Regions from separate parts of the Sporomusa sp. 246TCP1 genome, predicted to be linked through region 3. Evidence: riboswitches for the same ligand, from Rfam matches in the RefSeq annotation. Region 3 holds a riboswitch; each other region holds the start of a gene.
The links. Region 3 has a riboswitch for cobalamin ahead of AC1ECB_RS10795 (sirohydrochlorin cobaltochelatase). Riboswitches for the same ligand answer to the same signal wherever they lie in the genome.
Positions count from the first base shown of each region.

Region 1 (3,106 bases), 2.8 Mb from region 3:
CTTCGGCAACAACGGCAAAGCCCCGGCCGTGTTCACCGGCCCGGGCAGCTTCAATGGCTGCATTTAAGCCTAACAAGTTAGTTTGCGCTGCAATATTTTTTATGAATTGCAAAATTTCTGTAGAATGTTTATTTTTTTCTGCCAAATCGCTGGATAAATGGAATAGACGTTGCCCGGAGGCTGCAAGTTCACTGGCACTGCCTGCAATTTGATGAACGCTGTCAGCTGCCTGGGCGGTTGCGCTAACGATTTCCTCTACATTTTTAATCAAATTAAGGCTATGATTAAAATCAATGCCTGAACTTAATGTTCCAATAATTTCTTTATTTATCCCATAAATCGGCGTAAAAATTGTTTTTATTGGACGCCCGTAGACTTCCGGGGGGATATCCGCATAAGTATTAGCACCGGTACGGATACACTCTTCCACGGTTTGTATTCCTTGAATAGGTTTGCCTGTAGGAAGGTCTAGTTCAAATTTTTTGGCACGATAATAACCGAGATATTTTTTTAAATCAGTAAGTCCAACAGCCATGTCTTCTCTAACTATTTGATTTAGGTATGGGAGAACCAGTTTAAAGGCAGCTAAAATGGCCTCATTGGTTACGGGTTGATCCTCATGTTGCATAATTAACTCTCCTCGCCAATTTAATAGTTATTGTTTCGATAATTCGTCATTTTTTTAGGATATCCTTTTAAAAAAAGTAGCTTTTTTGACAAGACAAGGGGAGCAAGATAAAGAGCAGCTAATTAAAGTCAAGCCTTTAAAACAAAAAGTAGAAATTGAATAAAGTAAAAATAAAATAAACTTAATGTACAATATTAAGTTTATTTTTTAAGTTGATTTTTGTTTTGTATTGTTTTAATATGAGAAGGAGAAATATTTGTAAATATACCAAATATTTAACTGTTTAGGTAGTAAAAAACATTGAAAACATATTAGGGGTGTTAGTCATTGCTCAAACTTTGTAAATTGTTTTTAATCAGTTTGGCGTTTTTGGTTTCCCTAACGACAATGTGCTTTGCCAATACTATTGATACTCCTCAGTTAGCTTCTGAACAAATAGCGGCTAAAAAAATTTCAGTTGTCGTCTTTGCTTCTCGTAGCATACGTAATGACACTAAAACTATGAATACTCTAACCGCCAACATGGAGAAACTGTTTGATCCACATAAATACAATATAGAAATATTTGGGAAAGGACAGCAATCTTCAGCGTTTGTAGAGTTTACCGAAAGATTTCTTTCCAATCAAAAACCATTTATAAAAAAAGAAGATTGTTTTCAATATGCGAAAGATACTGACTCTGATTATGTAATATCTATTTTGATATATCCGATAGATGCGAGAGGATACGTAAGTAGATTTTCAATTTCTAGGGATTATAAAATGCAAGCTGATATAAAAGGCTTAGATGTTAAAAATAATAAATATATGTATAATCAAACTTTTATTTCGAAAAAATTGGATAGTCTCCGTCCCAGTACAGAAAGTGTTCTGAAAAATATGAGAGATGGATTATTATTACCGGAAGAATTGAAAAAATGATAACAAATACCTCCAACACTACTGGGAACAAGTAGGTCAATGGCTGCAAAACTTAATACCAATCGGTATAGGTGCTCTGAGGGGCTTAATAGAAGTCCAGTGTAAGACTGCCACTGTAATGGAGAGCAAGCCTGAGAAATGCCACTGGGAGGAAAGTCCCGGGAAGGTTCAGGCAAGCGATGAACCAGAGCCGGCAGAACTGCCTAAATGACAATCACCGCTAGACTCGCGAAGAGAAAACACGGGGACAGGGGAAATGTTTTAATTATTCAACTATTAACGTATAAACGGTGTCCCTGTCCCCATGTTTTCCCCCGAAGTAAGATAAAGATGGGGGTGAATGAATGCCAAGAATAGCAAGAAAAAAGAGTAAAAGTGGAATCTACCATATAATTGTGCGAGGAATAAACCGTCAGACAATCTTTGAAGATGAAGAAGATTGCAACCAATTACTTGAGGTACTACAACAATATAAAGAAAAAAGCGGATATGAGGTTTACGCATACTGTTTGATGGGAAATCATGTACACTTGTTGATGAAGATAGGAATAGAGCCATTAGAACAAGTAATGCGCCGGATATGTGGGAGCTATGTGTATTGGTATAATAATAAATATCAAAGAATAGGCAATTTATTTCAAGACCGTTTTAAGAGTGAACCAGTAGAAGATGATCAATACTTTCAAATCGTACTAAGATATATTCATCAAAATCCAGTAAAAGCGGGAGTAGTAAAGCATGTTGAAGAATATAAATGGAGTAGCTTTCACGAATATGTAAATCAAGCAAATTTGGTAAATATAAATGTGCTGTTTGGGATGATAAACGACGATAAAGAAATAATGATAGACAAATTTATAGAATATATCAATGAAATAAGCGAAGATGAATGTTTAGATATTGATAATGAGGTCAGGCAGAAAATTATGGACGAAGAAGCCAAAATAATAATAAAAACGGTATGTAATTTAAAAACTGCAATGGATTTGCAGCGGCTGGATAGTCACACAAGAAATACGTACTTAAGAATTCTTAAGCAGCAGCATAACCTATCAATTCGACAAATTGAAAGACTCACGGGAATTAATAGAGGCATTGTTTTAAAAGCATGAGGGCGGTGTCGACAACCCCGTCCCCTGGACACTTCCATAAGGTGGTGCCCCGGCACCCCCCGTACCTCCCGTAACCTCCCGGCCTTTGCCGGAAAAAGCGTTCCGTAGGAGAAAAGCCGGGCGGTATTCCGTTAAAAAATCCGTACTGTTTGAGCGTAGCGAGTTTACGGATTTTAGGAATATCGCCCGGCTTTTCAGCTTTTGGAGGCTTAGGGCATAGACCTTTTTTTACTTTTGGGGCAATGCCAAAAGTAAAACCCCCTTGCTTGAAGGGATAACACGGGGTCAGGGGGGATGTTTTAATTATTCAACTATTAGTGTAGAAACTGTGTCCCTGTCCCCATGTTTTTGGAGATGGTACTCTAATAGGGAATAGATCAAAAGACTAGGTCCTTTGATTACACATTAACAAAAAAGCCAGAATAGTAGACTGCTATTCTGGGCT
Region 1 is NZ_CM170492.1:5,436,085-5,439,190, forward strand. It holds gene AC1ECB_RS25645 (methyl-accepting chemotaxis protein) at 1-628, opposite strand, end outside; gene AC1ECB_RS25650 (hypothetical protein) at 956-1,549, shown strand; cobalamin riboswitch at 1,602-1,770, shown strand; gene AC1ECB_RS25655 (REP-associated tyrosine transposase) at 1,894-2,661, shown strand.
Region 1: it holds a riboswitch for cobalamin, as region 3 does, so the genes downstream of both, AC1ECB_RS25655 (REP-associated tyrosine transposase) here and AC1ECB_RS10795 (sirohydrochlorin cobaltochelatase) in region 3, are expected to answer to the same signal.

Region 2 (3,106 bases), 210 kb from region 3:
ATTGTTAAAGATAGAGAACTACTGTGGAAAAAAGTAGTACCAACAGCGCCGGGACAGGAAGCATTGGCCCTCAAATTAATTGACGATGGCCTGACTGATCTGGCGATAAAGAAAAAGGATATTGAAGGTATGTCTGTCACCGGGTATGGCAAGAATCTGATAACGCAGGCACATACCGTCATTGATGAAGTCTCCGCCAATGCTTGGGGAGTATACTTATTAAGCGGTAAAAAAGCGCGTACAGTGATTAATATTGGTGGACAGGATATAAAGATTATCCGAATTTCTGAAGATGGAAAACTTAGTGATTTTAAAATGAACGATAAATGTGCGGCTGGAACCGGGAGGTTTTTTGAAATGGCTGGGCGTATTTTGGACACCCCCATCTATGATTTTGCGGCATTAGCTGACAATGCTGATGCTTCTGTCAACCTCAACAGTACGTGTGCGGTTTTCGCAGAAAGCGAGATCGTATCTCTTTTAGCCAAAGGGACAAAAAAGGAGAACATCATTAGGGGATTGCATGAATCGATTGCCAGACGCATAGCTGGTATGCTGGGAAATCAAGAAATTGAGGACGATTTGTATCTTGATGGCGGTTCGGCAAATAATGGCGGACTTGCATCCGCCATTGAAGATGAAATTTTTAGAGATGTTAATGTTCTATCCTATCCCCAATTCACAGTTGCCTATGGCGCGGCATGTTCTTTGATGTAATGTTCACTCTGCTTGTTACTAATTGTTATTGACAATACCTGCCAAGAGGGTATAGTATTAATGATAATATGACGAATAACAACTAAATATTGCCGAGCCAGGTGCCCTACGGGGCTTAATAGGGAAGACCGGTGAAATACCGGCGCGGTCCCGCCACTGTAATGGGGAGTTAACCCAAGGTATGCCACTGAGACTACTGTGTCTTGGGAAGGGTTGGGTAAACTATGAGCCAGAGCCAGGAGAACTGCCTGTCTGTCAATCACCGTTATTTACTCACGAGCGATGAGGAGGGGATTATGGAGAGAGCTTTTTGGAACCGCTGTAGCAAGGCAGGGATAACCATAGAAAACGAACTCTATTAAAAATAAACCCCCTTTCTGAATTTCAGAGAGGGGTTTATTTAGTTACTATTACAAGAAATGAGGAGATAATGTATGACGCAAGAACAAGCTGCGAAAAAAAAAGCTATCATTGTTGTTAGTTTTGGCACTTCTTATCCAGAGTCCTTGAAGCTAAATATCGAGAGCGTGGAAAACCGCATTCGTGCCGCTTTTCCTGAATATGAGGTGCGGCAGGCTTTTACTTCGCGAACTGTTATCAGGATTTTGGCCGAACGTGACGGGATTCAGATTGCTAATGAGACACAAGCCTTAGAGCGGCTTCAGGCTGAAGGGGTTCAGGAAGTATATATTCAGCCGCTGCATATTGTGCCAGGGGCTGAATATGAAAAGATTCGAAGAATTGTTAGTCATTATACCCATGAGAAGGTTTTTGAAAAAATCCGGTTAGGCCGTCCGCTGCTCTACGCCATGGGGCAGGACAACCATCCTGATGATTACGAAATTGCCATAAAAGCGCTGGCAGCTCAATTGTCGGCAGCGGATTCGGCACATGCTGTTGTACTTATGGGACATGGCGGGATGCATCCGGCCAATGCCGCCTATGGTGTGCTTCAATTAAAGCTTGAAGATGCCGGATTTACAAATACGTATATTTATACGGTGGAAGGATATCCGTCACTAGCCAGAATTATCAGCAAGCTCAAACAGAAACAGGTAAAGAAGGTTACATTGATGCCATTTATGCTGGTAGCCGGTGACCATGCCACTAATGATATGGCTGGCGAGGAAGAGGATTCAGCTAAATCACAGCTAGTAGCGGCAGGCTTTGCGGTTGAGGTATATTTTAGTGGCTTAGGTGAAAATACAGCTATTCAAGATATCTATATAGCTCATCTCAAAGCCGCCATGGCTCATCCGCACCATGGACATGTTCATTGCTGCAGCAAGGGTCACTGCCACAGTCAGGGTCATGCGAGTCATTGTTGACCCGGGGCAGGAGAGCGGTCTGACTGACAATCATCGTTGATTTTGCAAGTAATCGTACGAGGGAGGAAAACAATGAAAAAGTGGTTACAAGGGCTGCTGGTGGTTATTATTTTGTGGAGTGGCGCTATTCCCTGTTTGGGTAGTGATCAAATACCTGTGTCTACCTTATCGACCGGGGATAAGGTATATCGGCAGGGTACCAGTCTGATCGTGGCTTTCCATGCTCCGCGGGATGTATTGAGCACTTCAGTGATCAACGGTGGCATCCGGCATGATCTTAAGGCAGTGTTTAATCATGATATGAAAGGCGCCATTGGTGTAACCGGTGCAAACTACCCTCAATATATGCAGCAAGTGGCCGGACAGCTGGGCTTGAATCCCGGCAAAGTGACCAGTATGGGTACAGCTGCATCGATGGAGAATGCTGTGATACAGTCTGAAAGCTATCAGTCGCTTACCGTAACTGCCATCGCTACCGGCGGTGTGGAAGGCAACGGCGGGCGGGTCGGCGATCCGGCATCGTATTTTACTCCTGGCAAAAAGCCGGCATCGTATAAAGCCGGGACTATTAATATTATGTTAGTTATTGATGCCGATCTTCCCGCTGGCACTATGGCCAGAGCGCTTGTGACTTGCACTGAGGCCAAAACAGCAGCCTTGCAGGAACTGGTAGCCGGCAGCCGGTTTTCGACCGGATTGGCTACCGGCTCAGGAACAGATCAGACGATTGTGATCACTAACCCAGGATCACCTCTATATTTGGAGGATGCAGGCAAACATGCCAAACTGGGAGAACTGATTGGTCGCACCGTCAAACAAGCCGTCAAGGATGCTTTGCTGCGTCAGAGCGGTTTATCCCCGCAAAAACAGCACAGTGTGCTGCGACGTATGAACCGCTTCGGCGTAACTGAGGACAGCCTTTATCAACAATATCAACAAGAATACGGAACAGTTGACAAACAACATTTTTTAGCATCGCTGCGCCAAGTGGACAAAGAGCCGGCTCTGGTAACAAGTACGTCACTGTATGTTCACTTATTGGATCAAAATCAGTGGCAATT
Region 2 is NZ_CM170492.1:2,029,251-2,032,356, reverse strand. It holds gene AC1ECB_RS10020 (acyl-CoA dehydratase activase) at 1-717, shown strand, start outside; cobalamin riboswitch at 800-983, shown strand; gene AC1ECB_RS10015 (sirohydrochlorin cobaltochelatase) at 1,152-2,045, shown strand; gene AC1ECB_RS10010 (adenosylcobinamide amidohydrolase) at 2,118-3,106, shown strand, end outside.
Region 2: it holds a riboswitch for cobalamin, as region 3 does, so the genes downstream of both, AC1ECB_RS10015 (sirohydrochlorin cobaltochelatase) here and AC1ECB_RS10795 (sirohydrochlorin cobaltochelatase) in region 3, are expected to answer to the same signal.

Region 3 (3,106 bases):
CTGAGGCAATCAAAAATTTTGCGTGTAGATAACTTAGAGGCTAACCTTGCAGATTTTGCTGTGAGGTTAGCCTTTTTGCGCGCAAAACTTCCGATTGAAACCTTCAAGAACCCCCCTTCATAAGATAATAGTGAAAAGACTAATGTTCTTATGAAGGGTGGTATATTTTTTGGAGACTGTAAGATTTGGCTATAAAGAGGAATTGGATCGTTTCACTGTGCCCCAAAACGTAACCTCAATAACAATTACGGCTATTGGTGCGAGTGGTGGAGCATCAACTGGTTTTAGTGGTTTTGGTGCAATAGTACAGGGTAATTTTACTGTAACACCAGGGGAAATTCTTGCAATTCTAGTAGGGGGAATGGGCTATGGTTCAGGTGGCAGCGGTGGCGGTGGCGGCTCATTTGTCTGGCGTGGCAAAGAATATTCCGATATTACTAAAAATAATGCCCTGCTTGTTGCCGCTGGTGGTGGTGGCGGGGCGGATACGGATTCAAATGGACTCAACGCATCAACTTCCCAAGAGGGTAATGCTGGAGAAAATAACACTGGAAGCGGGGGTACAGGTGGTTATGGTGGACTGAGTTCTGCCAGCGCTTCCGGTGGGGCAGGTATATTGTCAAACGGACAAAGTGCGCAAGGTAATTCAGAGGGTGGAACTGCGATTTATGCTGGTGCTAAAGGCGGAAGTGGAGGCGGTGGCTTTGGAGGCGGTGGAGGTGGTGCGGGTGATAGTGGACTAGGAGGTGGAGGCGGTGGTGGATTTAGTGGTGGCGGTGCTGGTTCTAATTTATGTGCTGGAGGCGGTGGTGGCTCCTACAATGCCGATCCTAACGGAACCATTGATCTTGCCCTTGAAAGATACGATAATGGCGAGGTTATTATAACTTATACGCCAATCCGTAGAGGCTATCAGAGTTTTTTTCGGGGACATAGTCATAGACGTAAGAGACTAGGGCGGCTGATTATAGACGTAGATTAACTTCAATGACCGGTAATAACGTTTACGTTAAAGGGCCGTATTGAAACATAAAGTTTCCATACGGCTCTTTAGATTGATAACTAATTAAGGCTTGACAACTGTTTTCAAGAATGATATTCTATTCATATAATAAAAAATTAAATATGTACGAGATAGGTGCCTTAAAGGCTTAATAGGGAAGTCCGGTTAAATGCCGGCGCGGTCCCGCCACTGTAACGGGGAGCAAGCTTAAGATATACCACTGGGACGATAGTCTTGGGAAGGTTTAAGCAAGTAACGATCCGGAGTCAGGAGAACTGCCTATCTGACAATCACCGTTTGTTACCCACGAGGTATGGGGAGGGGATTACAGTAAACGCTTTTAGCGTTCTGAGCTAATTCACTCCTGGTTTATACGCCAGGAGTTTTGTATTTACTCTACTGTTTATTACTCTCAACTTTTAACGGTTGAGAGTTTTAATATTTAAGCCATTTTTCTTTTCTACACTCCTTTTGAACATTGCGCTTTTTTGCGCGGGTCATTTTTGACCCTTTCTTTTTACAATTCTGCTATGATATAAATAAACCAATACGCAAGAGGTAAGTCTACTTATTATTTCAATATGGAGGTGAATTGAGTTCTCTGTAAATTTCCACTAAATATTTGTACTAAATAAGGAGTGAAGAATTTTGAAAAAAACCATTTGGATTATGATGACCTTATTTTTGATGACAGTATGTTTTGGGGTCCTTATTATTGGACAAAAAACCTATGCTGCCGAAGCAACAGCAGGGAAAAAAGCAATTTTAGTTGTAAGCTTTGGCACTACTTTTGCAGATACGCGTAAAATTACAACAGAAGCGGTTGAAGACAAAATTAAAGCTGCATTCCCTGATTATGAAGTTCGCCATGCATTTACCTCTCGTATTATTATTAAACGATTAGCTGATCGTGACGGATTGCACTTTGATACAGAAAAACAGGCACTTGATAAATTGAAAGCCGATGGTTATAAAGAAATTATTATTCAACCGCTGCATATGGAAGCTGGTGATGAATATGCAAAACTTATGCATGTAGTTGATAATTATAAGAAATCCTTTGAAAAAATTTCCGTTGGTCGCCCGGTCCTGTACTACACCGGACAAGAGGGTGAAAAACCGGATGATTATTTGATTGCCATTAAAGCAATGCAAACTCAATTCCCTAAATTAGGAAAAGGTGAAGCAATTGCCCTAATGGGTCATGGCGGCGTAAATCCTTCTAATACAGCCTATGCAGCCCTTCAAATGAAAATTCAGGATGCGGGTTTAAAAAATGTTTTTGTATTCACAGTAGAGGGTTATCCTACCATTGAAAATGTGATTAAGGAATTAAAAGACAATAAAATTAAAAAAGTTACTTTAATGCCAATTATGTTGGTTGCCGGCGATCATGCAAATAACGATATGGCTGGTGACGATAAGGAATCCTTTAAATCACAGTTGATCGCCGCTGGATTCAAAGTAGAAACCTATATTCATGGACTCGGTGAAAATGTTGGCATTCAAGATATCTATGTACAACATGTAAAAGATGCTATTACCGGAGCTTATACCGAAAGAAGCAAAGATCGTCCGGCCATTCCGGTTATTAATTAGACACAAATTTTTTTATGGAAAATTAAATATATCCGAGATAGGTGCCTTAAAGGCTTAATAGGGAAGTCCGTTTAAATGACGGCGCGGTCCCGCCACTGTAACGGGGAGCAAGCTTAAGATATACCACTGGGATGATCGTCCTGGGAAGGTTTAAGCAAGCATTGATCCGAAGTCAGGAGAACTGCCTATCTGACAATCACCGTGTTACCCACGAGGTATGGGGAGGGGATTTAGTAGGCACTTTCAAAGTGTACCTAGCTTAATTCGTTTACTGGTTATTACTCCTGACCTTCCACGGCCAGGAGTTTTAATATTTTAGTCCATTTTCTTTACGCTCCTTAAGAACTTTGCGCCGTTGGCGCGGGTCAATATTGACCCTTTCTTTTTTCAATTCTGCTATGACATAAATAATAGAATTTATGCAAGGAGGCTGCTTATACGACGATAAAAGAAAAAATGCATCCCTTAAAAAATACAGGGGCTGCATTTTTTTATCGCTAAAAA
Region 3 is NZ_CM170492.1:2,240,137-2,243,242, reverse strand. It holds gene AC1ECB_RS10805 (hypothetical protein) at 1-123, shown strand, start outside; gene AC1ECB_RS10800 (hypothetical protein) at 170-982, shown strand; cobalamin riboswitch at 1,120-1,300, shown strand; gene AC1ECB_RS10795 (sirohydrochlorin cobaltochelatase) at 1,652-2,602, shown strand; cobalamin riboswitch at 2,625-2,805, shown strand.

Region 4 (3,106 bases), 630 kb from region 3:
GGATGTGGAAAATGAAACAAAGATTCAGGCGGCCTTGGCAGAACTGATTAAAAATAAAACGGTTTTGATTATTGCCCATCGTATGAGAACCGTCGCCAATGCCGATAAGATCGTCGTTTTGTCTGATGGATATGTCTCTCAGCAAGGCAGACCTGATGATTTGCTAAAACAAGACGGCTTATATCATCACATGGTTAAAACTCAAACACAAAATATGAATTGGTCATTATAAAAGTTTGCGATAAATAGACCTTATCTTGGAGCAAGGTAAGACCATTAGTAATTACATAATCAACATCAGGCGATTTCCCCCTGGGCAATCATGTCCAAAATCCGGCCGGCAAAGGCGGCATCATCTAGCTTACCGGCTAAAAGCGGTTCAATCTGCCGCCATACCCCTTCCGGATTGATTGCCAGAGCAGCCGGGAGGCGGTAAAATGCTTGCCAAAGGCCCGGTTCTGAAAATATTCAATGATGGCTGCCGCCGCATGGGCGGTACAGGCCCCCAACTGGCCCTGCTCCGGCACCGGTGTGCTGCACCACTGGCGCAAATCCGCCTTGGCCGGCAAAGGCGCGGCCGCATCGATCCCCAGGCGTTTTATCGTTTCCTGCAGGTTGGGATGGCACTCATCATAGTCGCGCAGATCGGGCAATGGCGGCCGCCAGCCGGTGCCCACGATTTTGTTGTCAGGCAAAATGACCTGTGTATTCATCATAATCCTCCTTCTCCCTCTAAAAAATTGTGTATTCATGACAATCCTGCCTTGCTCTCTTCCTCCCTGTGAGAGACAAGCGATTCCGGCGATATCGGCAAACAGGCCCGGACAATCTGTCCAGGCCTGGTTTGCCTCTGCCTGGGCATCAGCGCGGCAAAGTTGCGTTGGTTTAGAAGAAATACTGGGCGGTCAAATAGTAGGTCCGGCCCTGTTGCGGGTAGGTGACATTATTGCCTCCTGAAACAAATTCATATCGCAGCCTGTCCGGACGTCGTTAGCACGTCCGGGCAGGACGGTTAGGCTCAGGTACACTATCGCTGCTGCTTATTGTTTTACTTTGGTTATCACATCGGCGGTGATATCTGTACCACCGTAGACCACGGTTGCTGCGTCAAAAATTGCTGTCAGTCCTTTTTCCTCAGCGACGGCCTTAATGGATGCCTCAATTTTATCTCCCACCGGCTTCATCAATTCATCTTCCCGCTGGGCTTCCTGCCGGGCCAATTTATCGCTGTAGGTTTGCTTGTCGGCTGCCGGCAGATCTTTGGCATTGGTGTCGTAGTCTTTTTGTGCCTCGTCCCGCAGGGTCTGGATACGGTTCATGAGGTCCTGTATGCCGGGGTAACTGGCGAAAACTTGTTGTCGGTTAACATAGCCAACCGTTTGCTTGCTGTTGGCCTTGGCGGCCAGCGTCTGGGTCGGCGCTAACAGTCCGAAAATGCCGGATACGAAAAATGCAATTGCGATCAGCACTGCCAGTTTGTTTTGTAATTTTTTCACTGGGTATACTCCTATCATTTTTCTTTGGCCTGTCTTCCCGCATCGTCTGCGGGCAAACAAAAAACTCCCTGACCGGGAGTGTGGTTACGCTAAGCTACCGGCATGTCCCGGCAACGTTACGTAATCCCCTCCCCATACCTCGTGGGTGAAAAACGGCGATTGTCGGACAGGCAGTTCTCCTGACTTGCGGTTCATGGCTTTGCCAAACCTTCCCAAGACCTTCATCCCAGTGGCATATCTCGGCATTGCTCCCCGTTACAGTGGCGGGACCGTGTTGGCTTTGCACCAAACTTCCCTATTAAGCCCTTGCGGGCACCTATCCCTTGCAATATTCAGTTGTTGTTTCTGTAATTGTTGCTTTTTGACACAATCCAGGATGAATTAATACCCTGGCCAGAGTATCCTCCCAGGCATTTACTGGCGCTCCCTGGCAATCAGGCAACCCGTCCTGCGTTACCAGCTACCGGCACTAGTAAACAAAAGAAGCCCCTCTGCGATAATCACTCAGAAAGGCTTCGGCGTTTATACGGCAACACTGCCGGTGTAAACTACACATCAAATCCCCTCCCTGAGCACGCGCAGGTCAAATGGTGACTGTTGTACAGGCAGTTCTCCTGACTCTGGTTCCTCGCGCCGCCAAACCTTCCCAGGACTTTCCTCCCAGTGGCATTTCTTGGCTTTGCTCCCCATTACATTGGCGGGACCGCGCCGGTCTTACACCGGCTTTTCTATGAAGCCCTTGCGGGCACCTGTACCATTACACTATGTGGTTGTCCGCTTCTTGTTATTAATTTATTTTAACACAGCAATTGCCAATTGTCACCAATTTTCGTTCTGCTTTTTCCTGTCTTTTCTGACACGTTTCCCCTATTTCTTCATGACCCACCGGCTATCCGGGCAGGCCCGCTGATGTTTATTGAGGGCGTGTTTGTTGTAACCGGTTGCATATTTTTTATTCTAGGAGTATACTATAAGAAAAGGACTGACGTGTTACTTATATACGCACGTATCGCATGCAGGCAGCAACCTCCATGCTGCTTACGAGTCAAGATAGCATCACGGTTATTGCCGGTAACGTCGGCTATGAAAATTCCAGCAAATTTGCCAGTGCCTTTAAGGCTGTAATGCATATTTCTCCCTCAGCTTACCGAAAATCGCTTTGACTAAATGGAGCTAAAACAATCTATATGGAGTATTAGTTCTATATCATCTTCTTTAAAATAGAAGTCAGTTGCAAAGCTGCAGCAGACTTCTATTTTTTGTTGAAGGGAGAATAAATTATGGAAAACTCACTGGTTGCGAGATTGTTTGAATTTGCAGGGAGTTATCGTATACTTCTTGTATTATCCTGGATTTTATCAGGGCTTAGTTCTATACTGTCGGTACTGCCCCAGGAGTTGCGGGTCAGCCCGTCCCTACCGTTCTGTTTTTCACTAAAAAGACATGCTGTTTCATGGGGGATGCCTCCTTTTTCAATACTAACCCCTTTCTTCTTTAGACAAAATACATTCCCGGTACAGTGCTTTAAGCAGATGTTTCTCATTGCTCTTGCCGAGATATACAATCGGCTTATTATATTTGCCGGCATAGTTTACCGTCCGGTAAAACAA
Region 4 is NZ_CM170492.1:2,865,345-2,868,450, forward strand. It holds gene AC1ECB_RS13245 (ABC transporter ATP-binding protein) at 1-232, shown strand, start outside; gene AC1ECB_RS13250 (hypothetical protein) at 369-716, opposite strand; gene AC1ECB_RS13255 (OmpH/Skp family outer membrane protein) at 1,041-1,496, opposite strand; cobalamin riboswitch at 1,649-1,831, opposite strand; cobalamin riboswitch at 2,084-2,264, opposite strand; gene AC1ECB_RS13260 (helix-turn-helix domain-containing protein) at 2,495-2,659, shown strand; gene AC1ECB_RS13265 (hypothetical protein) at 2,975-3,106, opposite strand, start outside.
Region 4: it holds a riboswitch for cobalamin, as region 3 does, so the genes downstream of both, AC1ECB_RS13255 (OmpH/Skp family outer membrane protein) here and AC1ECB_RS10795 (sirohydrochlorin cobaltochelatase) in region 3, are expected to answer to the same signal.